DNA from 3 places in the Allobosea sp. GW821-FHT09G06 genome. Region 1 is predicted to be linked to each of the others. Evidence: riboswitches for the same ligand, from Rfam matches in the RefSeq annotation. Region 1 holds a riboswitch; each other region holds the start of a gene.
What was found. A riboswitch is a leader RNA that binds a small molecule or an ion and turns the genes downstream of it on or off. The one in region 1 is predicted to bind cobalamin.
Positions count from the first base shown of each region.

Region 2: it holds a riboswitch for cobalamin, as region 1 does, so the genes downstream of both, AC07NY_RS12060 (ribonucleoside-diphosphate reductase subunit alpha) here and AC07NY_RS16425 (ABC transporter substrate-binding protein) in region 1, are expected to answer to the same signal.
Region 3: it holds a riboswitch for cobalamin, as region 1 does, so the genes downstream of both, AC07NY_RS10965 (CbtB domain-containing protein) here and AC07NY_RS16425 (ABC transporter substrate-binding protein) in region 1, are expected to answer to the same signal.

Region 1 covers NZ_JBWKOI010000003.1:40,889-48,283, forward strand. The annotation lists gene AC07NY_RS16415 (M81 family metallopeptidase) at 1-1,263, shown strand, start outside; gene AC07NY_RS16420 (mandelate racemase/muconate lactonizing enzyme family protein) at 1,275-2,453, shown strand; cobalamin riboswitch at 2,489-2,701, shown strand; gene AC07NY_RS16425 (ABC transporter substrate-binding protein) at 2,916-3,953, shown strand; gene AC07NY_RS16430 (FecCD family ABC transporter permease) at 3,950-4,993, shown strand; gene AC07NY_RS16435 (ABC transporter ATP-binding protein) at 4,990-5,784, shown strand; gene ltaE (low-specificity L-threonine aldolase) at 5,795-6,826, opposite strand; gene AC07NY_RS16445 (L-serine ammonia-lyase) at 6,906-7,395, opposite strand, start outside.
Region 2 covers NZ_JBWKOI010000002.1:409,747-417,141, reverse strand. The annotation lists gene AC07NY_RS12070 (hypothetical protein) at 238-630, opposite strand; gene AC07NY_RS12065 (ribonucleotide-diphosphate reductase subunit beta) at 721-1,848, opposite strand; gene AC07NY_RS12060 (ribonucleoside-diphosphate reductase subunit alpha) at 1,932-4,847, opposite strand; cobalamin riboswitch at 4,961-5,160, opposite strand; cobalamin riboswitch at 5,313-5,515, shown strand; gene metE (5-methyltetrahydropteroyltriglutamate--homocysteine S-methyltransferase) at 5,632-7,395, shown strand, end outside.
Region 3 covers NZ_JBWKOI010000002.1:154,952-162,346, reverse strand. The annotation lists gene AC07NY_RS10990 (acyl-CoA dehydrogenase family protein) at 1-1,171, opposite strand, end outside; gene AC07NY_RS10985 (TetR/AcrR family transcriptional regulator) at 1,168-1,788, opposite strand; gene AC07NY_RS10980 (MgtC/SapB family protein) at 1,960-2,424, opposite strand; gene cobO (cob(I)yrinic acid a,c-diamide adenosyltransferase) at 2,522-3,130, opposite strand; gene cobU (bifunctional adenosylcobinamide kinase/adenosylcobinamide-phosphate guanylyltransferase) at 3,130-3,642, opposite strand; cobalamin riboswitch at 3,794-3,979, shown strand; gene AC07NY_RS10965 (CbtB domain-containing protein) at 4,017-4,193, shown strand; gene AC07NY_RS10960 (CbtA family protein) at 4,206-4,946, shown strand; gene AC07NY_RS10955 (DUF1636 family protein) at 4,957-5,346, shown strand; gene cobW (cobalamin biosynthesis protein CobW) at 5,351-6,406, shown strand; gene cobN (cobaltochelatase subunit CobN) at 6,416-7,395, shown strand, end outside.

The DNA of each region.
Region 1 (7,395 bases):
GCAGGCTGGAAGAAGCTCTCCGCGGAAATCCTCGCCGCGATCTTCGCCAAGCTCGACCGCATCGACGGCATCTATGTCTCGCTGCATGGCGCGATGGGCGCCGATGGCGAACTTGATCCGGAAGGCTACCTGCTGGAGAAGCTGCGCGAGCGCGTCGGGCCGGACATGCCGATCGTGATCTCGCTCGACCTGCACGGCATCCTGACCGACCGGATGCTGCGCCAAGTCGACGGCTTCGCGATCTACTGGACCTATCCCCATGTCGATTTCGCCGATACCGGCCGGCGCGCCGCCGAACTCCTGCTGAAGCTGATGGCTGGCGGCATGAGGCCCGTTGCCGCCCGCGTCGTCATTCCCGCTTTGGTGCGCGGCGACGAGCTCATCACCAAGACCGGCTGCTACGGCGAGCTCCTCGCCGAATGCCGCCGGCTGGAGGAAGAGGGGCGGGCGCTCGCGGCCGGCATCATGATCGGCAACCCCTTCACCGACGTGCCCGAGCTCTGCTCGCAGGTGCTGATCCTCACCGATGGCGACAAGGCAACCGCCGAGCGCGAGGCGATCCGGCTGGCCGAGGAGTTCTGGCCCTTGCGCTTCCGCATGCAGGGCAAGCTCGTTCCGCTCGACCGTGCCATCGCCCAGGCCCGCAGCATCGACGGCCCGGTGATTTTCACGGACGCTGCCGACGCGACCTCGTCGGGCGCCTCCGGTGACAGCAACCTGATCCTCGCTGCCTTGCGCAAGGCGCGCTACGGCAAGCGCGTGCTGGCGCAGATCGTCGACGCGCCGGCCGCCGCAGCCGCGCACAAGGCCGGTATCGGCGCGACGATCGAGATCACGCTCGGCGGCTCGATCGATCCCGCCCGCTTCTCGCCGATGCAGGTCAAGGCCAAGGTCAAGCTGCTCTCGGACGGCGAAGCGGCGCTGGAGACGATGAAGGCGCCGTTGAGCGCCGGGCCGACCGCGGTTCTGACCTGGGACAATGTCACCGTCGTGGTGATGAGCCGCTCGGTCAGCCTGTTCGACCGCGCGATGTACTACGCCAACGGCATAGGCCCGACCGATTTCGACTTGATCGTCGTGAAGTCGCCCCACACCGAATTCCATATGTTCGACCAGTGGTGCGCGCGAAACTTCAACATCGATGCGCCCGGCGCGACCTCCGCCAACCTGAAAAGCCTCGGCCACACCATCTGCGCCCGGCCCATCTACCCGCTCGACGAGGGCGTCACCTTCGCGCCCCGCGCCACGATCTACGAACTGTGAGGAGAAGACCCGTGCCCAGGATCGAGGCCGTCGATTTCTTCTATCTCGCCATGCCCGTCGTCACCGACGAGGCCGATGGCAGCCAGGATGCGCTGCTGGTCAGGGTCGCGGCTGGCGGCCATGTCGGCTGGGGCGAATGCGAGGCGGCGCCGCTGCCCTCCATCGCCGCCTTCATCTGCCCGATGTCGCATGGCGTCTGCCGGCCGGTCGCCGATTCCGTGCTTGGCCAGACCTTGGAAAGCCCGGAGGACATCGCCCGCATCGCCGCCGCCGTCGCCTATAACTCGATGGACCTGCTGCAGGCGCCGCATACCTTCTCGGGCGTCGAGATGGCGCTGTGGGATATCCTCGGGAAGATGCGGTCCGAGCCGGTCTGGCGCCTGCTCGGCTACGCGAAAAGCCATCCCAAGACGCCCTATGCCTCGGTCCTCTTCGGCGACACGGCGCAGGAAACCCTCGAACGCGCCCGCGATGCCCGCAGCCGCAGCTTCCGCGCCGCCAAGTTCGGCTGGGGGCCGATCGGGCGGGGCAGCGTCGAGGCCGATGCCGAGCATTTCGTCGCCGCTCGCGAGGGTTTGGGGCAGGACGGCATCCTGCTGATCGATACCGGCCAGATCTTCATCGAGGATGTCGAGCGCGCTGCTGCCCGTCTGCCTGCGATGGAGAAGGCGAAAGTGCTCTGGTTCGAGGAGCCCTTCCACGCCAGCGCGCTCGAAGCCTATGGCAGCCTGGCCAGGCGCAGCCCCAAGGTCCGTTTGGCCGGCGGGGAGGGCGCCCATAACGAGTCGATGGCCCGGCAGCTCATCGATTATGGCGGCATCGGCTATGTCCAGATCGATTGTGGCCGCATCGGCGGCATCGGCCCGTCCAAGGCGGTCGCGGATTATGCGGTCGCGAAGGGCGTGACCTTCGTCAACCACACCTTCACCTCGCATCTGGCGTTGTCGGCCTCGCTCCAGCCCTATGCGGGCTTGGCCGAGCACGAAATCTGCGAATACCCGGCGATGCCGAAGCCGCTCGCCACGGCGATCTCGGCCAATCATCTGGAGCGTGACGCGAACGGGCAGGTCGCGGCGCCCGACGCGCCCGGCCTCGGCATCAAGGTCGCGACCACGGCGCTACGCGGCTATCTGCAGGAGGTCGAGATCTCGGTAGGCGGCAAGCGGCTCTACAGCACGCCCAGCCTCTGAAGAGCTGTTCGCTTGACGCAGCGCCAAGCCCTTATAGGGTGTGCGCCGATCGAGGTTCTCCGGGTTGCTTCCGGAGCTAAGAGGGAATTCGGTGCTGCGCGCTTACGCGCAAAAGCCGAGGCTGCCCCCGCAACTGTAAGCGGCGAGCTTTCCGTCCATCGTCCACTGGCGCCTGATGCGCCGGGAAGGCCGGGCGGAAGCGGCATCGACCCGCGAGCCAGGAGACCTGCCCCGGTCGTCGAAGACGTCTTTCGGACGGGGTGTTCCGGAGCTGTGTGTGTCGATGGCGGCCTTGTGCCGCCTTCCCGTCCCACATGCCCAAAGCTGCCCCGGCCGTCATCTCGGGGAGCGATGAAGTCCATGTTCACGAAGACAAATGCACAGGCCGCTCGGGGCGGCTTGACGGCCGCGTGCCGCGCACTCTATCAGAAATGCAACATTATTACATTTCGGATGGCCTCGATGCCGGCTGCGCGCCCGTTCAATACCTTGCTTCGCCTCTCGGCCGCCGCGCTGTTCGGCGCTCTCGCCGCCGGCGCGGCCAGCGCGGCGCCGACCAAATACCCGCTGACGCTGGAAAATTGCCGCGAGACGATCACCTTCAACGCCGCGCCCAAGCGCGTCGTCGCGATCGGCCAGACCCAGACGGAAATCCTCTATGCGCTCGGCCTCGGCGATCGCGTCGTCGGCACCGCGGTCTGGTTCTCGCCGGTGGCCAAGCCCTATGAGGCGGTCAACGCCAAGGTGAAGCGCCTCGCCGATAACGACCCGAGCTTCGAGGCGGTGCTGGCGCAGGAGCCCGATCTCGTCACCGCGATGTTCGAATGGCATGTCGGGCCCAACGGCATCGTCGGCAAGCGCGACCAGTTCGCCAAGGTGAAGGTGCCGGCTTACGTCTCGCCGACCGATTGCGTCGGCAAGGACAATTCCGGTGCCGGCGACGGCGTGCGCACCCAGATGTTCACGATGGAGTTGGTCTATCGCAACATCCGCGAATTCGGCGCGGTCTTCGACGTCGCCGACCGGGCCGAGACGCTCGTCGCCGAGCTCAAGGCCCGCGAGGACAAGGCGGTCGAGCAGGTCGCCAAGCTCAAGGCGCAGGACGTGCCGGTCGTCGTCTGGTTCTCCAGCAAGGACATCAAGGGCGACGGCTTCATGGCCGGCAAGAACGGCGTGCCCGCCTATATCCTGTCCAAGCTCGGTGCCCGCAACATCATCGCGACCAACGAGGAATGGCCGCTGGTCGGCTGGGAGAGCATCGCCGCCGCCAACCCGGCCGTGATTGTCACCGTGAAGATGGACCGCCGCCGCTTCCCGGCCGATGATATCGAGAAGAAGCTGGAATTCCTCAAGACCGACCCGGTCGCCAGCAAGCTCGATGCCGTCAGGAACAACCGCGTCGTCATCCTGGATGTCGGCGCGACCCGCGCCGGGCTCGACACGGTCGACGGCATCGAGACCCTCGCCAAGGCAATCGCCGGCTTCGGTCTCTCGCGTTGAGCCACGCCGCCCATGGGCCGAACTGGCCGGCGCGGATCGGCATCGCACTGGCCTCGCTGCTGGCGCTGACCTTATCGGTCGCGCTGGCGGTGACGATCGGCGAGATGCGCATCCCGCTGGACACGGCCCTGAAGGCGCTCGGAAACGGGCTGTTCGATCTCGACTTCCCGGTCAGCGCGATCCAGCAGGGCGTCATCTTCGATTATCGCCTGAGCCGCGCGCTGATGGCGGGGCTCTGCGGCGGCGCGCTCGCTCTGTCCGGCGCGATCCTGCAGGCGCTGCTGCGCAATCCCTTGGCCGAGCCCTATATCCTCGGCATCTCGGCGGGCGCCTCGACCGGCGCCGTCGCGGTACTGATCCTCGGCATCAGCATCGGCGGCGCGGTGCTCTCGGTATCGGCCGGCGCCTTCATCGGCTCCTGCGCCGCGCTCGTCGTCGTCGCCTTGCTGGCGGCAGGGGCGGGCGGCGCGAGCGACCGCGTCATCCTCGCCGGTGTCGCCACCTCGCAGCTCTTCAATGCGGCCACCGCGACGATCGTGACGACGCTCGCGAGCGCCGAGCAGGCGCGCGGCGTGATGTTCTGGCTGCTCGGCAATTTCGGCGGCGTGCGCTGGCCCGATCTCTGGATGGCGGCGCCGGTTGCCTTCATCGGCTTCGGCATCTGCATGCTCCACGCCAAGGTGCTGGACGCGTTCGCCTTCGGCGTCGATGCAGCCGCCTCGCTCGGCGTCGCGGTGACGCGGGTGAAGGTCGTGCTCTTCGCGACCACGGCGGTGATGACGGCGGTGATGGTCTCGATCGTCGGCACCGTCGGCTTCGTCGGATTGATCATCCCTCATGCCGCGCGCTTCCTCGTCGGCTCCGGCCATGCCCGCCTGCTGCCGGCCTGCCTCGTCATCGGCGCGATCTTCATGATCCTCGCCGACATCCTCTCCCGCATCCTGATCCCGCAGCAGATCCTGCCGATCGGCGTGGTCACCGCCCTGTTCGGCGCCCCGGTCTTCGCGCTCATCCTTTACCGTGCCCGGAGGCCGGCATGACGCTCGCCACCCGCGAGGTCCGCTGGGGTGCCGGCGGCCGGATGATCGTCGACGGCGTGACGCTGGAGGCTGCGCCCGGCCGCGTGCTCGGCCTGATCGGTCCCAACGGCTCCGGCAAGTCGAGCCTGCTCCGGTTGCTCTGCCGCCTACGCAATGTCGCGAGCGGCGTCGTCACCCTCGACGGAAACGACATCGCCGCCGTGCCGCGCCGCGAGCTCGCCCGCCGTCTCGCCTTCGTCGAGCAGCAGGCGACGACCGAAATCCAGCTCTCCGTCTGCGATGTCGTTCGGCTCGGCCGCACGCCGCATCGTGCCGCGTTGGCCTCCTGGAACGACGCCGACGAAGCCGCCGTCAACGAGGCGCTGGCGCGGGTCGGGCTCACCGAGCGCCATGACCAGTTCTGGCATACGCTCTCAGGCGGAGAGCGCCAGCGCGTCCATATCGCCCGCGCGCTCGCGCAGGAGCCGAGCGAGCTGATCCTGGACGAGCCGACCAATCATCTCGATATCCAGCATCAGCTCTCGATCCTGAGCCTGGTCCGCCGCCTCGGCATCACCTGCATTATGGCGCTGCACGATCTCAACCTCGCCGCCATGTTCTGCGACGAGATCGCGCTGCTGCATGATGGGCGGCTTCAGGCGGCCGGCGCGCCGGAGGAGGTCCTGACGGCCGAGGCGATCCAGCGCATCTTCGGTGTCGCGGTCTCGATCCGCTTGGGAGACTCAGGCCGCCGACACATCGAATACCTGATCGAGGCCGAACCGCGGAAGGCTGCACCCGGAAGCGATTGAGGCCGGGCCTCTACTCCGCGGCCGCCTGCCGCTTGTCGAAGAAGCGTTCGCAGGCTTCGGCGACGCGCGCGACGGAGGCGTCGTTCACATCGAGATGGGTGACCCAGCGCAAAGTGCCGTAACGCCCGCTGACGGCGATGCCGCGCTCGCGCAGGAAGGTGGCGAAAGCCGCAGTGTCGAACGCCTTGGGCGACATGAACACCATGTTCGTGCGGGCTGGCCCGGCGCCGAGCTCCGGAAAACGTCCGAGCACCTCGGCGAGCGCCGCAGCGCGCCGATGATCCTCGCTGAGTCGGTTGACGTTATGCTCCAGCGCATAGATCGCTGCTGCCGCGATCACGCCGGTCTGGCGCATGCCGCCGCCCAGCATCTTGCGGATGCGGCGGGCCTTCGCGATGAAATCCTTGGGGCCGACCAATATCGAGCCGATCGGCGCACCCAGTCCCTTGGACAGGCAGAGCGACACCGTGTCGAACTGCCCGGCGATCCAAGCTGCATCGCGATTGCTCGCCGCTGCCGCGTTCATCAGGCGGGCGCCGTCGAGATGGGTGGCGAGCCCACGCGAACGGGCAAGCCCGGTCGCGGCTTCCAGATAGGCGTCCGGTAGGACAAGGCCGTTGAAGGTGTTCTCCAGCGCCAGCAGCCGCGTCATCGCGAAATGGAAATCGTTCGGCTTGATCGCGTTGGCGATGGCATCGAGTGCGATCGTGCCGTCCGGCTCGTTGGGCAGGGGCTGCGGCTGGATCGAGCCGAGCACGGCCGCGCCGCCGCCTTCCAGCCGATAGGTATGGGCCATCTGGCCGACGATATATTCCTCGCCGCGCTCGCAATGGGCCATCAGCCCGGCGAGATTGGCTTGCGTGCCGGTGGGGAAGAAGAGCGCCGCTTCCTTGCCGAGCCGCTCGGCGGTCATGGCTTCCAGCCGCTTGGTCGTCTGGCAATCGTCATAGACGGCGTCGCCGACCTCCGCCGCCGCCATGGCGGCGCGCATCCCGTCGCCGGGGCGCGTCACCGTATCCGAGCGGAAATCATCCACGATCATCGATCCGATCCTTGCGGGCTGTGTGGCCACACTACCCGGCACTCGCCCGAGCCATCATGCAAAATTGACGGGGGAGGGCTCAGCATTCCGGCAGGTTGACCGCGAGCCCGCCGAGGCTGGTTTCCTTGAAACGCTCGTTCATGGCCTCGCCGGTCTGGCGCATCGCCTCGATGCAGTTGTCCAGCGGCATGAAATGCGAGCCGTCGCCGCGCAGCGCCAGCGACGCGGCCGCTACCGCCTTGATCGCGCCGATGCCGTTGCGCTCGATGCAAGGCACCTGGACGAGACCGGCCGCAGGGTCGCATGTCATGCCGAGATGGTGCTCCAGCGCGATCTCGGCCGCGTTCTCGATCTGGGCGGGCGAGCCGCCGAGCACCGCGCAGAGCCCGGCCGCGGCCATGGCGGCGGCGGAGCCGACCTCGCCCTGGCAGCCGGCCTCGGCCCCGGAAATCGAGGCATTGTGCTTGATCAGCCCGCCGATCGCCGCCGCCGTCAGCAGGAAGTCGGCGACCCTCTCCGGCTCCGCGCCGACGCAATGGTCGAGATAATAGCGCAGCACGGCCGGCACG
Region 2 (7,395 bases), on a different contig from region 1:
CTGCCGGCCGAATGGGAGATCAAGGGGAGTGGAATTCGGTCGCGGCCGAGCCCCTAAAAGGACCGATCAGCGCAACGCCGACGGCGCATGCGCCGCCCGCGAGGCGAGCCTGGAGATGGGATGGCATGGCACCGGATTCCGCGCCGTCACGGCATCGGATCGGGACAGAAAGCCCTCACGACGACCGGCGGCAGGCTGAAGACGGCCGTCGCGGACGCCGTGGCGCCGGACGGCGGCTCAGGCGAGAGCGGGCGGTGCGCGCGGGTTGCCGGGCGAGTGGTCGGAGATAAAGCCGACTGGCCGGTCGAGGCGGCGGACAAAGGCGACGAAATCGGCCGGCCGCTGCGGCAGGATCTGGAAATCGGACTGGACCGGATCAGCCCCGGCGAGCATCGGGCAGCCGGCCGTGCAGCAGCTCATGCCGGCATGGTTCTGCGCCTTGTCGTGATCGCCGCCAGCGCTTGAGTCCCCGCTCGGCGCGCAATGCGTCAGAGCGAGCGTGCGGTCGAGCGAGAGCGCGTTGGCATAGCTGCCCGCCGCAAAGCCGGCGAACAGCGCCTGGACCACGAGCAGATAGGCCGCGAGGATCGCGACCCAGGACCTGCCACGGGATGATGCGCGGTGCTGCACGAGAACTCCCCCGCGCCATGCATAGCCTGCGAAGCGGGATCGCGGGAAGCGACAGAAAGTCACAAGGCCAGCGGCGCGGCGCCCGCCGCCTCACTCCCAGCTGAGCGCGCCGCCATTCTGGTATTCGATGACGCGGGTTTCGAAGAAGTTCTTCTCCTTCTTGAGGTCCATCGCCTCGGACATCCAGGGGAACGGGTTCTCGGTCTCGGCGAAGACCGGGGCCAGGCCGAGCTGAGCGCAGCGGCGGTTGGCGATGAAGTGCATATACTGCTCGCAGAGCGCCGCGTTCAGCCCAAGGAAGCCCCGCGGCATGGTGTCGCGACCGTAAGCGGCCTCCAGCTCGGCGGCTTCCCGCAGTATGCCGCGCACCTCCTCCTGGAAGGCCTTGGTCCAGAGATGCGGGTTCTCGATCTTGATCTGGTTGATGACGTCGATGCCGAAGTTCAGATGGATCGACTCGTCGCGCAAGATGTACTGGTACTGCTCGGCGATCCCCACCATCTTGTTGCGCCGGCCAAGCGAGAGGATTTGCGCGAAGCCGGTGTAGAACCACATGCCCTCGAAGATCACGTAGAAGGTGATCAGGTCGCGCAGCAGGGCCTGGTCGTTCTCGGGCGTGCCGGTGCTGAAATCCGGGTTCTCGATGCTCTGGGTGTGCTTCAGCGCCCAGGCCGCCTTGTCGGTGATCGAGGGCACCTCGCGGTACATGTTGAATAGCTCGCCCTCGTCGAGCCCGAGGCTCTCGACGATGTACTGGAAGGTGTGCGTGTGGATCGCCTCCTCGAAGGCCTGGCGCAGAAGATACTGCCGGCATTCCGGGTTGGTGAGGTGGCGATAGATCGCCAGCACGATGTTGTTGGCGACGAGGCTCTCTGACGCGGCGAAGAAGCCGAGATTGCGCTTGAGCATGCGCCGCTCGTCCTCGCTCAGGCCATCCTTCGACTTCCACAGCGCGATGTCGGCCTGCATCGAGACCTCGGTCGGCATCCAGTGGTTGTTGCAGCCGGAGAGGTATTTCTCCCAGGCCCATTTGTACTTGAGCGGCAGGAGCTGGTTCACGTCGGCGCGCGCATTGATCATGCGCTTCTCGTCGACGGTGACGCGCCCGCCATTGCGGTCGATCTCGCCGAGGCCGGTGGCGTCGGGCGCGGAGGATGGGTTGGTCAGGATGGCGGGATTGGCGGCGGGCGCCGGCTTGGTGTCGGACCAGTCGAGCATGGGGTGTTCCGTTCTTGAAACGTGAAGGGCGTCATGCTCGGGCTTGACCCGAGAATGACGCGAGGTTGGGACGATGGCGCGCGTTACTGGCAGGCTTCGCAGGTCGGATCGTCGAGCGAGCAGGCGTTCGGCACCGCCATGCCGTTCTCCAAGGATATGTCGACGATGATCGGCGCTGTGGACTTGGCTGCAGCCGGCACCGTCGCCGAGACTGCGTTGAGCTTGCCGTCGGTGCCCTTCAGCGTCGACTTCTCGACATGGGTCGCCGACAGAGCACGCAGGTAATAGGTCGTCTTCAGGCCCAATCGCCACGCCAGACGATAAGCCTCGTCGAGCTTCCGGCCGGAGGGCTGCGCCATGTAGAGATTGAGCGACTGGCCCTGGTCGATCCATTTCTGACGGCGCGCCGCTGCCCTGATCAGCCATTCGGTCGGGATCTCGAAGGAGGTGGCGTAAAGCGCCTTGAGATCGGCCGGGACGCGATCGATCCCGCTGACCTTGCCGTCATAGTACTTGAGGTCCGAGACCATCACCTCGTCCCATAGCCCCCTCGCCTTGAGGTCATGGACGAGCCCGGCATTCACGACGGTGAAGTCGCCCGACATGTTCGCCTTGACGTAGAGCTGGCTGTAGCTCGGCTCGATCGATTGCGAGACACCGACGATGTTGGAGATCGTCGCGGTCGGCGCGATCGCCATCGTGTTGGAGTTGCGCATGCCGGTGGTCTTCACCCGCTCGCGCAGGCCTTCCCAATCCAGCGTCGCCGAGCGGTCGAGCTCGACATCGCCGTCGCGGGCTTCCGAGAGGATGTCGAGCGAGTCGATCGGCAGGATGCCCTTCGACCAGAGCGAGCCCTCAAAGCTCGGATAGCGGCCGCGCTCAGCAGCGAGATCGACCGAGGCCGAGATCGCATGGAAGCTGATCGCCTCCATGGACGTATCAGCGAAAGCTACCGCCTGCTCCGAGGCAGCCGGGAGGCGCAGGGCCTGGAGCGCGTCCTGGAAGCCCATCAGCCCCAGCCCGACCGGGCGGTGGCGCAGGTTCGAGCGGCGCGCCTCGGGGATCGTGTAGAAATTGATGTCGACGACATTGTCGAGCATCCGCATGGCGGTCTTCACGGTCCGCGCCAGCCGGGCCTGATCGAGGCCCTGAGCCGTGACATGCGCCGCAAGGTTGACCGAGCCGAGATTGCAGACCGCGACCTCGTCGGCCGAGGTGTTGAGGGTGATCTCGGTGCAGAGATTGGACGAGTGCACCACGCCGGCATGCTGCTGCGGCGAGCGCAGGTTGCAGGCGTCCTTGAAGGTGATCCAGGGATGGCCGGTCTCGAACAGCATGGTCAGCATGCGACGCCAGAGATCGAGCGCCTTGATCCGCTTGAAGACCTTGATGCCGCCGCTGGCCGCCTTCGCCTCATAGGCCTCGTAGGCCGCCTTGAACGGCTTGCCATAGAGATCGTGCAGGTTCGGCACCTCGTCGGGCGAGAACAGCGTCCAGTCGCCGCCGGCCTCGACGCGCTGCATGAACAGGTCGGGAATCCAATTCGCCGTGTTCATGTCATGGGTACGACGGCGGTCGTCGCCGGTGTTCTTGCGGAGATCGAGGAACTCCTCGATGTCGACATGCCAGGTTTCGAGATAGGCGCAGACCGCGCCCTTACGCTTGCCGCCCTGGTTGACGGCGATGGCCGTGTCGTTGGCGACCTTCAGGAAGGGCACCACGCCCTGGCTCTCGCCATTCGTTCCCTTGATATGCGCGCCGAGACCGCGCACCGGCGTCCAGTCATTGCCGAGGCCGCCCGAGTACTTGGCGAGCAGCGCGTTGTCCTTCACCGCCTTGAAGATGCCGTCGAGATCGTCGGCGACCGTGGTCAGGAAGCAGGACGAGAGCTGCGGGCGCAGCGTGCCGGAGTTGAACAGGGTCGGGGTCGAGGCCATGAAGTCGAAGGAGGAGAGCAGGTCGTAGAACGCGATCGCCCTGCCCTCGCGGTCGATCTCGCGGATGGCGAGGCCCATGGCGACGCGCATGAAGAAGGCCTGCGGCAGCTCGAAGCGGTTGCCCCGGACATGCAGGAAATAGCGGTCGTAAAGCGTCTGGAAGCCGAGATAGTCGAACTGGAGATCGCGCTCGGGCTTCAGCGCCGCCGCGATGCGGGCAATGTCGAAGCGGCCTAGCTCGGTGTCGATCAATTCATTCTCGATGCCGGTCTTGAGATAGGCGGTGAAGTAGTCGCCGTAGCCGGCGGCCATCTCTTCCTGCGTCGCCTGTTCGGCATGGCCATGGACGAAGCTCAGCGCCTCGCGCCGCAGCTTGTCGAGCAGGAGGCGGGCCGAGACCTTGGCGTAGTTCGGCTCGCTCTCGATCAGCGTCCGCGCAGCGAGGATCGGCGCCAGTGCCAATTCGTCGAGCGAAATGCCGTCATAGAGGTTGCGGCGGGTCTCCATCAGGATCGGCTCGGCCGCGACGCCGTCGAGCCCGGCACAAGCCTCGCGCACGACCTTGTCGAGGCGGGCGGCGTCGAGCGGAACGAGCGTGCCGTCAGTGAGCTTCATCTGCAGCGACGGCGCGGCTGCGGCCGGCGCGGACCCGGCCTGCGCCCTGGCCCGCTCCTGCGCCCGTTCGGCGCGATAGAGGACATAGGCACGGGCGACCTTGTGATGCTCGCCGCGCATCAGCGCGAGCTCGACCTGATCCTGCACGTCCTCGATATGGAAGGTGCGGCCGGTCGCGGCGCGGCGAGACAGGCCGGAGACGACCTGTTCGGTCAGGTCGGCGACGACATCATGGATGCGGCGGGACGCGGCGGCGCTCGCGCCCTCGACCGCCAGGAAAGCCTTGGTCAGGGCGACCGCGATCTTTGAGGGGTCGAAGGGCGTCACCGCGCCGTTGCGGCGGATGAGCTGGTAGCCGGGCTCCGCCGCTGCGGCGCGCGGCGATGCAGCAGGTTCGGCACCCAGCGGGGCCAGTGAAGGCCGTTCGGCTTCAAGAGAAAGAGACATCGGCATCAACCCCAAGATGTTGGGGGCAAAGGCCGAGCGGTCGCGTCGAGAAGGCGCGCGACGATACGATGCCGCGACCTGCCAAGCGCACCACCGGGACACCCCGCCCGAGGACGTAAACAAAGGTCGCGGCAGGTCTCCTGGCTCGCGGGTCACCGCTCTCGTCCGTCTTCCCAAGGCCTTGCAGCCTCAGTGACAACGCTGGACTAAGAACTTACCGCTGACAGTTGCGGGGGCAGCGCCGGTCTCTCACCGGCTTCCCTCTTAGCTCTCGATCTTGCGATTCGAGAGACCATCGACAACTACATCTAGCGTTACTCTCCGCTCCGATGTCAATCGGTCGTATGCTCTTCCTCAACCGCATGTGGAAAGCGAGGACATCTCGGCGGCAACGCCCGAGCGCATGCCCGACATGAAGACATAAATATGTCTTTATATCTCTTGTTGACGACCCGCGAATGGCGGCCCATGATGCGGCGTCGAGGTTCTTCGGTGCGGCTTGCCGTATCGGAGCTAAGAGGGAAGCCGGTGAGAGACCGGCGCTGCCCCCGCAACTGTCAGCGGCGAGCTTTCTGCCCACCCATGTCACTGAGGCCGCGAGGCCTTGGGAAGACGGGCAAGAGCGACGACCCGCGAGCCAGGAGACCTGCCCCGACAACATGAACGTCCTCGGGCGGGGTGTCCCGGTGGTGCGCTTGGCGGCCCCGCCCGGATTCTTGCGTCCGGACGGTCCTCGTCCCGCGTCCGCTTTGGCCTTTGCCCCCAACTAGTCGGGGTTAAGCCTATGTCTCAATCAGTACCTGTCGCTGCACTCGGCACGCCGCGCATCGGTCCGCGCCGCGAACTCAAGACCGCGCTCGAAAGCTTCTGGGCCGGAAAATCCGACGAAAGATCGCTCGTCGAGGCCGCTGCGGGCCTGCGCGCGGCCAATTGGGCGCGCCAGAAGGCGCAAGGGATCAGCGTGATCCCGTCGAACGACTTCTCCTTCTACGACCAGGTGCTCGACACCAGCGTCATGGTCGGTGCGATCCCGGACATCTATGGCTGGAAGGGTGGGCCGGTGCCGCTTGGCACCTATTTCGCCATGGCTCGCGGCTCGCAGGGCGAAGCCGAGCCGCATACGTCCTGCGGCCATGCCCATCACAACCACGATCATGCCCATGGCGTCCCGGCGCAGGAAATGACCAAGTGGTTCGACACCAACTACCACTACATGGTGCCGGAGTTCGCACCGGGGCAGAGCTTCGAGCTCGCCTCGCTGAAGCCGGTGGAGGAGTATCGCGAGGCAAAGGCGCTCGGCTACGAGACGCGTCCTGTCCTGCTCGGCCCGGTGACGTTCCTGAAGCTCGGCAAGTCCAAGGACACGTCCTTCGATCCGCTGTCGCTGCTGGGCGAATTGCTGCCGGTCTATGTCGATGTGCTGCGCCGTCTCTCGGCGAATGGCGCGGAATGGGTGCAGATCGACGAGCCCTGCCTCGTGCTCGATCTCGATGAGGCCGCCCGCACCGCGCTGCATCGGACCTATGCGACGATCGCGCACGCCCTGCCGCAGCTCAAGGTGATGCTCACCACCTATTTCGGAGCACTGGGCGACAATCTCGACACGGCGGTATCCCTGCCGGTCGCAGGCCTGCATCTCGATCTCGTCCGCGCGCCCGAGCAGCTCGATGCGGTTCTGGCTAAAGCGCCGCAAGGCCTGGTGCTCTCGCTCGGCGTGGTCGACGGCCGCAACATCTGGAAGACCGATCTGGAGGCGGTCCTCGCAAAGATCGAGCCGGTCGCGGCCAGGCGCGGCACCGACCATGTCCAGGTCGCACCGTCCTGCTCCATGCTGCACTGCCCGATCGATCTGGAACTCGAAACCAGTCTCGATCCGGAGGTGAAGAACTGGCTTGCCTTCGCCGTACAGAAGATGGGCGAACTCTCCACGCTCGGCCGCTCGCTTGGCGGCGGGCGCGGCACCGTCAAGGACAGGCTGGCCGCCTCGACCACGGCAGCGGCCGCACGCAGGGCCTCGCCGAAGGTCAACGACAAGGCCGTCGCAGCGCGCATGGCTGCGGTCACGGAGGCCTTCGCTCGCCGCAAGAGCGGTTTCGCGGACCGCGCCAAGCTCCAGCGCGCCCGCTTCAACCTGCCCGCCTTCCCGACAACCACGATCGGTTCCTTCCCGCAGACGCCGGAGGTCCGCAAGGCCCGCGCCGCCCATGACAAGGGTCAGCTCGGCCATGCCGAATACGAGCAGTTCCTGCGCGAGGAGACCGCTCGCGCCGTGCGCTGGCAGGAGGAGATCGGCCTCGACGTGCTCGTCCATGGCGAGTTCGAGCGCAACGACATGGTGCAGTATTTCGGCGAGCAGCTCGCCGGCTTCGCCTTCACGCGCGGCGGCTGGGTGCAGAGCTACGGCTCGCGCTGCGTGCGTCCGCCGATCCTGTTCGGCGACGTTTCGCGGCCGAAGCCGATGACGGTCGAGTGGTGGCGCTATGCCCAGTCGCTGACGCAGCGGCCGATGAAGGCGATGCTGACCGGCCCGGTCACGATCCTGAACTGG
Region 3 (7,395 bases), on a different contig from region 1:
AGTTCCAGTATTTCGCGATCGGCGCCCCGATGCGGCCGATCAGCTTCTCGGCTTCGCTCCCGCCCTCGCGGTCGAGCGCATGGACGAAGCGAAAGGCGAGCCAGGCGGAGGCCTCCGCTTCGAGAGCGAGGTCGGCGATGACATTCGTCATGATCGGCTGGTCGATCAGCGCCTTCTGGAAGGCGCGGCGATGGGCGGTGTGATGCGCGGCTTGCGCCACCGCGTGACGCATCAAACCGGCCGAGCCGACGGCGAAGTCGAGCCGCGTGTAGTGGTTCATCTCCAGCCCCGCGCGGATGCCGTGGCCGGGTTCGCCGATGAGATGGGCGATCACGCCGCGGAATTCGACCTCGGAGGAGGCGTTCGACTTGTTGCCGCACTTGTCCTTGAGCCGCTGGATCTGCAGGCGGTTGCGCGAGCCGTCCGGCAGCCAGCCCGGCACGACGAAGCAGGAGACGCCCTCCTCCGTGCGCGCCAGCGTCAGGAAGACGTCGGAATGCGGGACGGAGAAGAACCATTTATGGCCGGTGAGCGCATAGGTGCCGTCGGCATTGCGGGTCGCCACCGTCTGGGTTTGGCGCAGGTCCGAGCCGCCCTGCTTCTCGGTCATCGCCATGCCAACCGTGCCGCCGCGCTTCTGCGCCGCCGGCAGCGGGCGTCCATCATAGTCGGACGAGGTGATCAGCCGGCCGAACTCGGCCCAGCGCGCGGGATCGCGTTGAAGCACGGGAATCGCCGAATAGGTCATGCCGAGCGGGCAGCAGATGCCGTTCTCGCCCTGGTTCCAGAGATAGGAGACCGCCGCGCGCGCCACCTGCGCACCGTCGCGCGGCTTGGTCCAGCACAAGGAGTGGAACTCGTCGCGCATGGCGAGCCCCATCAATTCGTGCCAGGCGGGGTGGAATTCGATCTGGTCGACGCGCCGGCCCCAGCGGTCATGCGTGCGCAGTTCCGGCAGGCTGCGGTTGGCCTGCCGCGCGAGGTCTTGCACGCGTTGAGAGCCGACATGGCCGCCGACCACGCTCGCCTGCTCGCGGAACCAGCCGGCGCCGAAGGCATCGAGGATCGGCCCGAGCGCCGGATCGGCGGCGAAGGCGTCGTAATCCGCCAGCGCCGGCGCCTGATTCAGCACTTCATGGGTGTCGTAGCCGTAAGCGTCGAGCGTGGTCATGCGGCCTGTCCTTCACGGGAAATCAGCGCGGCGAGGGAGAGATCGGCGAGAGCCGCAGCGATCTCGCGGCCGCGCTCGGGCGTGATCGGACGGTCCGGCGAGAGCGGGCCGATCAAAGCTTCCATGAAGCCGCCGACGATCATCGCGGCGGCGGCATCGGGATCGACCGCACGGAAAGCCCCCTGCCGTTCGCCTTCGACGACGAGCGCGCGAAAAATGCCGGCGATCTCGCGGCGATAGTCGAGCCGCGTCGCGTCGACGGCCGGGTCGGCGGGCTCGGCGATCATCGACCAGGCGAGGCGGCGATTGGCGAAGGCGCGACGAGCGAAGGCCTCGACCGAGGCGGTCAGGCGCTCAGTGACGGGCGCATCGCTCGCCGCGATCTCGCGCAGCACGGCGAGTTCGCGCGACGACACGGCTGCGACGATCTCCGCCATCAGCTCGGCCTTGGAGGCGAAATAGGAATAGACACTGCCGGTCGAGACACCGCTGGCGGCGGCAACCGCGGCGATCGAGGTCTCGTGGAAGCCGACCTCCGAGACGATGCCGCGCGCGGCGGCGAGGATCGCCTCGCGCTTGCCAGCCTTGCGGGGTTGCCTCGACTGCGGACCGGCCATAGGTGATCTCAAAATTGAATTTGAATTCGGATTCAATTTGAAGAGATGGCTGGCCGCCGTCAAGAGCTGGAACGAGAATGACCGGGTTCGAGCCCAGCAAGCCCTGAGCGAGATCGCCTACAGACCGTTCAGGCGCGCCCCTGCGCCCCTCCCCCGCGGCGCCGCGAGCACTCAGGAAGGCGGCGCGTTGCCGGAATCCGCGGCCCGATCGCGGCCGGCCCAGCGCTCGACCGAATGATCGATGGCGAGCAGGACGAGCCCAAGCACCGTGGCCGATGCCACGATCGCATGATCGCCGAGGCCGGCGGCACAGCCAAGCGCGGCGGTGACCCATATCGCTGCGGCCGTGGTCAGCCCTGTCGGCGTCGAAGCCCCCCGGCGCAGGACAATGACGCCGGCGCCCAGGAAGCCGATCCCGGTCAGCAAGCCCTGAACGACGCGGCTGGCAGCGTCGGCCTCATGCGGCTCGCTGAAGATCGTCGCGGCGGCGGCCGTGCCCAATCCGACCAGCCCGAAGGTGCGAATCCCGGCGGCGCGCTGCTTGTTGGTCCGCTCCCAGCCCACGACGATGCCGGCCGCCATCCCGGCCAGCAGCCTGAGCAGCAGATCCAGCTCTCCCCACAGAAAACCACTCATGGCCCCACCCTCGCAAACGATGATCGAGGGCATGAACGCGCGAGGGCCGTTCGCGTTCGTTCTGCGGCAAAGGACCGGCAGCCGGCGAAGAAAGCTATTAGAACTCGATCCCCTGCTGAGCCTTCACACCCGCTGCGAAATGGTGCTTCACCAGCGTCATCTCGGTGACGAGGTCGGCCGCCTCGATCAATTCCGGCTTGGCATTGCGGCCGGTGACGACGACGTGCAGGTCCGGACGGCGGGCACGTAGAACCTCGACCACCTCGGCGAGCGGCAGATAGTCGTAGCGCAGGGCGATGTTGAGCTCGTCCAGCACCAGCAGGCGAATCTCCGGATCGGCCATCAGCTCCCTAGCTTTGGCAAAGGCGCGCTCGGCAGCGGCGATGTCGCGGGCCTTGTCCTGCGTCTCCCAGGTGAAGCCCTCGCCCATGCTGTGCCACGAGACCTGATCGCCGAAGGCTTCGAGCGCCTTGCGCTCGCCGGTCGACCAGGCGCCCTTGATGAACTGCACCACGCCGATGCGCCAGCCATGGCCGAGCGCCCGAAGGATCAGACCGAAGGCCGCCGTCGACTTGCCCTTGCCGGGGCCGGTATTGACGATCAGAAGCCCTTTCTCGACCGTCTTGGAGGCGACCTCGGCATCCTGCACCGCCTTGCGCTTCTCCATCTTCGCCTTGTGGCGGGCGGCGTCATCAGTATCCGTCATCATTTCACTCGCATCGGCAATCCGGCGACCATGAAGACCACGCTGGCCGCACGCGCCGCAAGCGCCTGATGGAGGCGCCCGGCCTCGTCGCGGAAGCGGCGGGCCAGCGCATTCTCCGGCACGATGCCGAGGCCGACCTCGTTGCCGACCATTACCAGCGGCGCCGAGACGCCCTCGCAGGCGGCGATCAGGGCTTCGCGAGCGGCGGCCGTGTCGTGCTCAGCGAGGATGAGATTGGTCAGCCAAAGCGTCAGGCAATCGACCAGGATCGGGCGCCCTGCCGGCTGGGCCGCGATCGCTTCGGCCAAGTCGAGCGGGGCATCGATCATCTGCCATCCCGCCGGGCGGCGCGCGCGATGCTCGGCGATGCGCTCCCGCATCTCGTCGTCATAGGCCTGAGCGGTGGCGATATAGGCCCAGGGCGCCGGTAGCGCCTCGATCAGCGCCTCGGCATGGCGGCTCTTGCCGGAGCGGGCGCCGCCGAGGACGAGGGTGAGCTGGGGCAACTCCATTCAAAAATCCTCTGCCGTCATGCGCGGGCTTGACCCTAGCACCTCCACCCCAAGGAGGCACCGGAGCCCCTTCCTGCAAGAGATTCCCGGGTCAAGCCCGAGAATGACGCCCTTGCGACGCGCATTGCATTGCACAGCAACACGGCGATGGCTAATGATGATCGGTGACGGTGCCTCCGCGAGGAGGTGAAAAGGGAACGCGGTGCGAGACCGCGGCTGCCCCCGCAACTGTAAGCGGATGTCCTTCGCCATCGGCCACTGGAGCGCCAGCTCCGGGAAGGCGGCAAGGGGCGCGAAGTCCGCGAGCCAGGAGACCTGCCGTCGACCCGCAGAGATCCAACCGGCTGCCGGCGGGGCGGCCACGGAGAACGCTTATGAACACCGCCTCGGTTTCCACACCCACGCTCAGCGTTTCGGAACGCGTCAAGGCGGTCGCCGCCGCGCTCGTGATCGGCGTCGCGCTGATCTACACGACCGGTTTCGCGGCCTCGTCGAACGTGCACAACGCCGCGCACGACACCCGTCACGGCCTCGCCTTTCCCTGCCACTGAGGGAAAGTCATCATGGTCACGCGTGTTCTCACGGTCAGCATCCTGGCCGGGCTTCTGGCCGGCTTGATCGTCGCCGCCCTCCAGCATGTCACCACCACCCCGCTCATCCTCAAGGCCGAGACCTATGAGTCGGCGCTCGCGCTGAAAGCGCCGACGCTGGCCGCCTTCGACGGGGAAGCAAAAATCATCCTCGCGCATGGCCCGGCCGGCGACGCCCCTGGCCACGACCATGCCGAATGGAAGCCGCAGGACGGCCTCCAGCGCACGCTCTTCACCAGCGCAGTGACGATCGCGACCGCGATCGGCTTCGCGGCGCTGCTGCTGGCGGGCATGATCGCGGCCGGCGACAGGATCGATCAGCGCAGCGCGCTCGTCTGGGGCGCTTGCGGCTTCCTCGCGCTCGGGCTTGCGCCTGCGATGGGGCTCGCGCCGGAACTGCCGGGGGCAGCCTCCGCCGCACTGGAGCAGCGCCAGCTCTGGTGGCTCTGGACGGCGATCGCCACCGCGATCGGGCTCTTCCTGTTCCTGCGCTTCGAGCAGCCCTGGCTCAAGCTCGTGGCGATCGTGCTGATCCTGCTCCCGCATGTCGTCGGCGCCCCGCACCCGGCCGCGCCGGAGAGCAAGGTGCCTGCCGAGGTCGCCGCCCATTTCGCGTCGCTCTCGCTCGGCATCCAGGCCGCGCTCTGGCTCGTCACCGCCTTCATGGTCGGCGTGCTCTGGCCCCGGGCGAGCCGCCGGGCCGTCGAAGCCTGAAAGCAAGCCAATGCCCGAGGGCGACCTCACCATCCATGTCTGCACGGCCTGCCGCCGTGCCCGCGCTGATCTCCCGGAAGGCTATGACCAGCCGGGACTGGCGCTGGCCGAGCGGCTCACCGCGCAGCTCGCAGCCAAGGACAGCACGATCCCCGTGCTGCCCGTCGAATGCCTCGCCGTCTGCAAGCGGCCCTGCACCATCGCGCTCAGCGCCGATGGCAAATGGACCTATCTGATCGGCGATCTCGACACCGATACCCATCTCGACGAGATCGTCGGCGCGGCGGAGGCCTATGCCGCCAGCGCCAACGGCATCGTTCCCTGGAAAGAGCGGCCGCAGTCCTTCCGCAAGGGCGTGGTCGCGCGCGTGCCGCCTTTGCCGGCGCGCCAGCAAGGATGACATCATGAACGCTCCGCAGACCGCCTCTCTCGGCAAGGTGCCTTGCACCATCATCACCGGCTTCCTCGGCGCCGGTAAGACGACGCTGGTGCGCCATCTCCTCGAGAATGCGCAGGGCAAGAAGCTCGCGGTGCTCGTCAACGAATTCGGCGATCTCGGCTTCGACGGCGAATTCCTGAAGGGCTGCGGCATCGCCGGCTGCAGCGACGAAGACGTCGTCGAATTGCCGAACGGCTGCATCTGCTGCACCGTTGCCGACGATTTCGTGCCGGCGCTGGAGAAGCTGCTGAACCGGCCGAACCCGCCCGAGCACATCCTGATCGAGACCTCCGGCCTCGCCCTGCCGAAGCCGCTCGTCACCGCCTTCAACTGGCCGGCGATCCGTTCGCGCGTCACGGTCGATGGTGTCATCGCCGTGGTCGACGGCCCGGCCGTGGCCGAGGGCCAGTTCGCCGATGATCCCGAGGCGCTCGCGGCGCAGAAGGCGGCCGACGCCTCCGTCGATCACGACAACCCGCTCGAAGAGGTGTTCGAGGACCAGATCCTCTGCGCCGACCTGATCCTGCTCAACAAGAGCGACCTCGTCGACGAGGCCGGCCGTGCGCGGGTCAAGGCCGAGATCGCCGAGCACCTGCCCAAGGCGATCAAAATCGTCGAGACGTCCCATGGCAAGGTCGAGCCGGCGCTGATCGTCGGCCTCGGCGCGGCTGCCGAGAGCGACCTCGCCGCCCGCCCCTCGCATCATGGCGAGGGCGAGCATGATCACGATCACGACGATTTCGACTCTGTCGCGGTGCCGCTGCCGGCAGGTCTCTCCCCCGAGGAGCTCACGGTGCGCGTCGCCAAGGCGGCCGAGGCCGAGGGCGTGCTGCGCCTGAAGGGCTTTACCGCCGTGCCGGGCAAGCCGATGCGACTCGTGGTTCAGGGCGTCGGCCGCCGCGTCGGGCATCATTTCGACCGGGCCTGGGGCGCCGACGAGGCCCGCGACGGACGCCTCACCGTGATCGGCCTCAAGGGCTTCGACCTCAAGGCCGTGGAAGCCGCGCTCGCGGGGGCGTAAACTGGCGCGATGCACCTTCTCCCGACCAGCGAGATCAGGCTCGACGACGGCGAGGACGCCGTCGATCTCGCCCTGCCACCGGGAGATGTGCTCGTCCTGTCCTTCACCGACAGCGACCTTTCGGCGCTGGCGGTGGCGGCTGGTGCCAGCAGCCTGTCGCTGCGGCTCGCGCCGCTCCGGCGCCTGAAGCACCCGCTCTCGGTCGATTTCCTGATCGAGAAGACGGCGGCGCAGTGCCGCTTCGTGCTGCTGCGCTGCCTCGGCGGGCTCGACTACTGGCGCTATGGCATCGAGCAGCTCGGCATCGCCTGCCGCGAACGCGGCATCCCCCTCGCGATCCTGCCCGGCGACGAGCGCGACGATCCGAGGTTGGGCGAGCACGCAACGGTTCTGGCGGAATTCGCAGGCGAGCTTCTGGCCTATTTTCAGGCCGGTGGCGGCGCCGAGAACATGCGGCGGCTGCTGGGGCGGATAAGGCTCTATCTGACGGAGGTTCAACCCTCATCCGACCCGGCTTCGCCGGGCCACCTTCTCCCCCGAGGGGAGAAGGACGAAGCGGGTGGCTTTGCTCCCCTCCCACTCCCATCATTCTTCGCGCTCGGCAGAAGCGGCACGCCCCTGCCCTGGCGCGAGGCGCTCGCCGCACTGCCCGCCGACCGGCCGCTCGTCCCGATCCTGCTTTACCGCTCCGGCGTTGCAGCCGCCGACACCGCCATGGGCGAAGCCATCGCGACCACGCTCGCATCGCGCGGCCTCGCCCCCCTCCCGCTCGCGCTGACCAGCCTGAAGGACCCTGCCGTCACGGCCGAGCTCGCTGCCTTGATCGCAACGCGCAAGCCGGCCCTGATCGTCACCACCACCGCCTTCTCCGCCCGCGAAAGCGCCGATTTCGTGCTCGACGGCGCCGGTTGCCCGATCCTGCAGGCCGTGCCGGTCGGAAGCCCGCGCGAGGCCTGGGAGGCATCGCCACGCGGCCTGTCCGCGGCCGA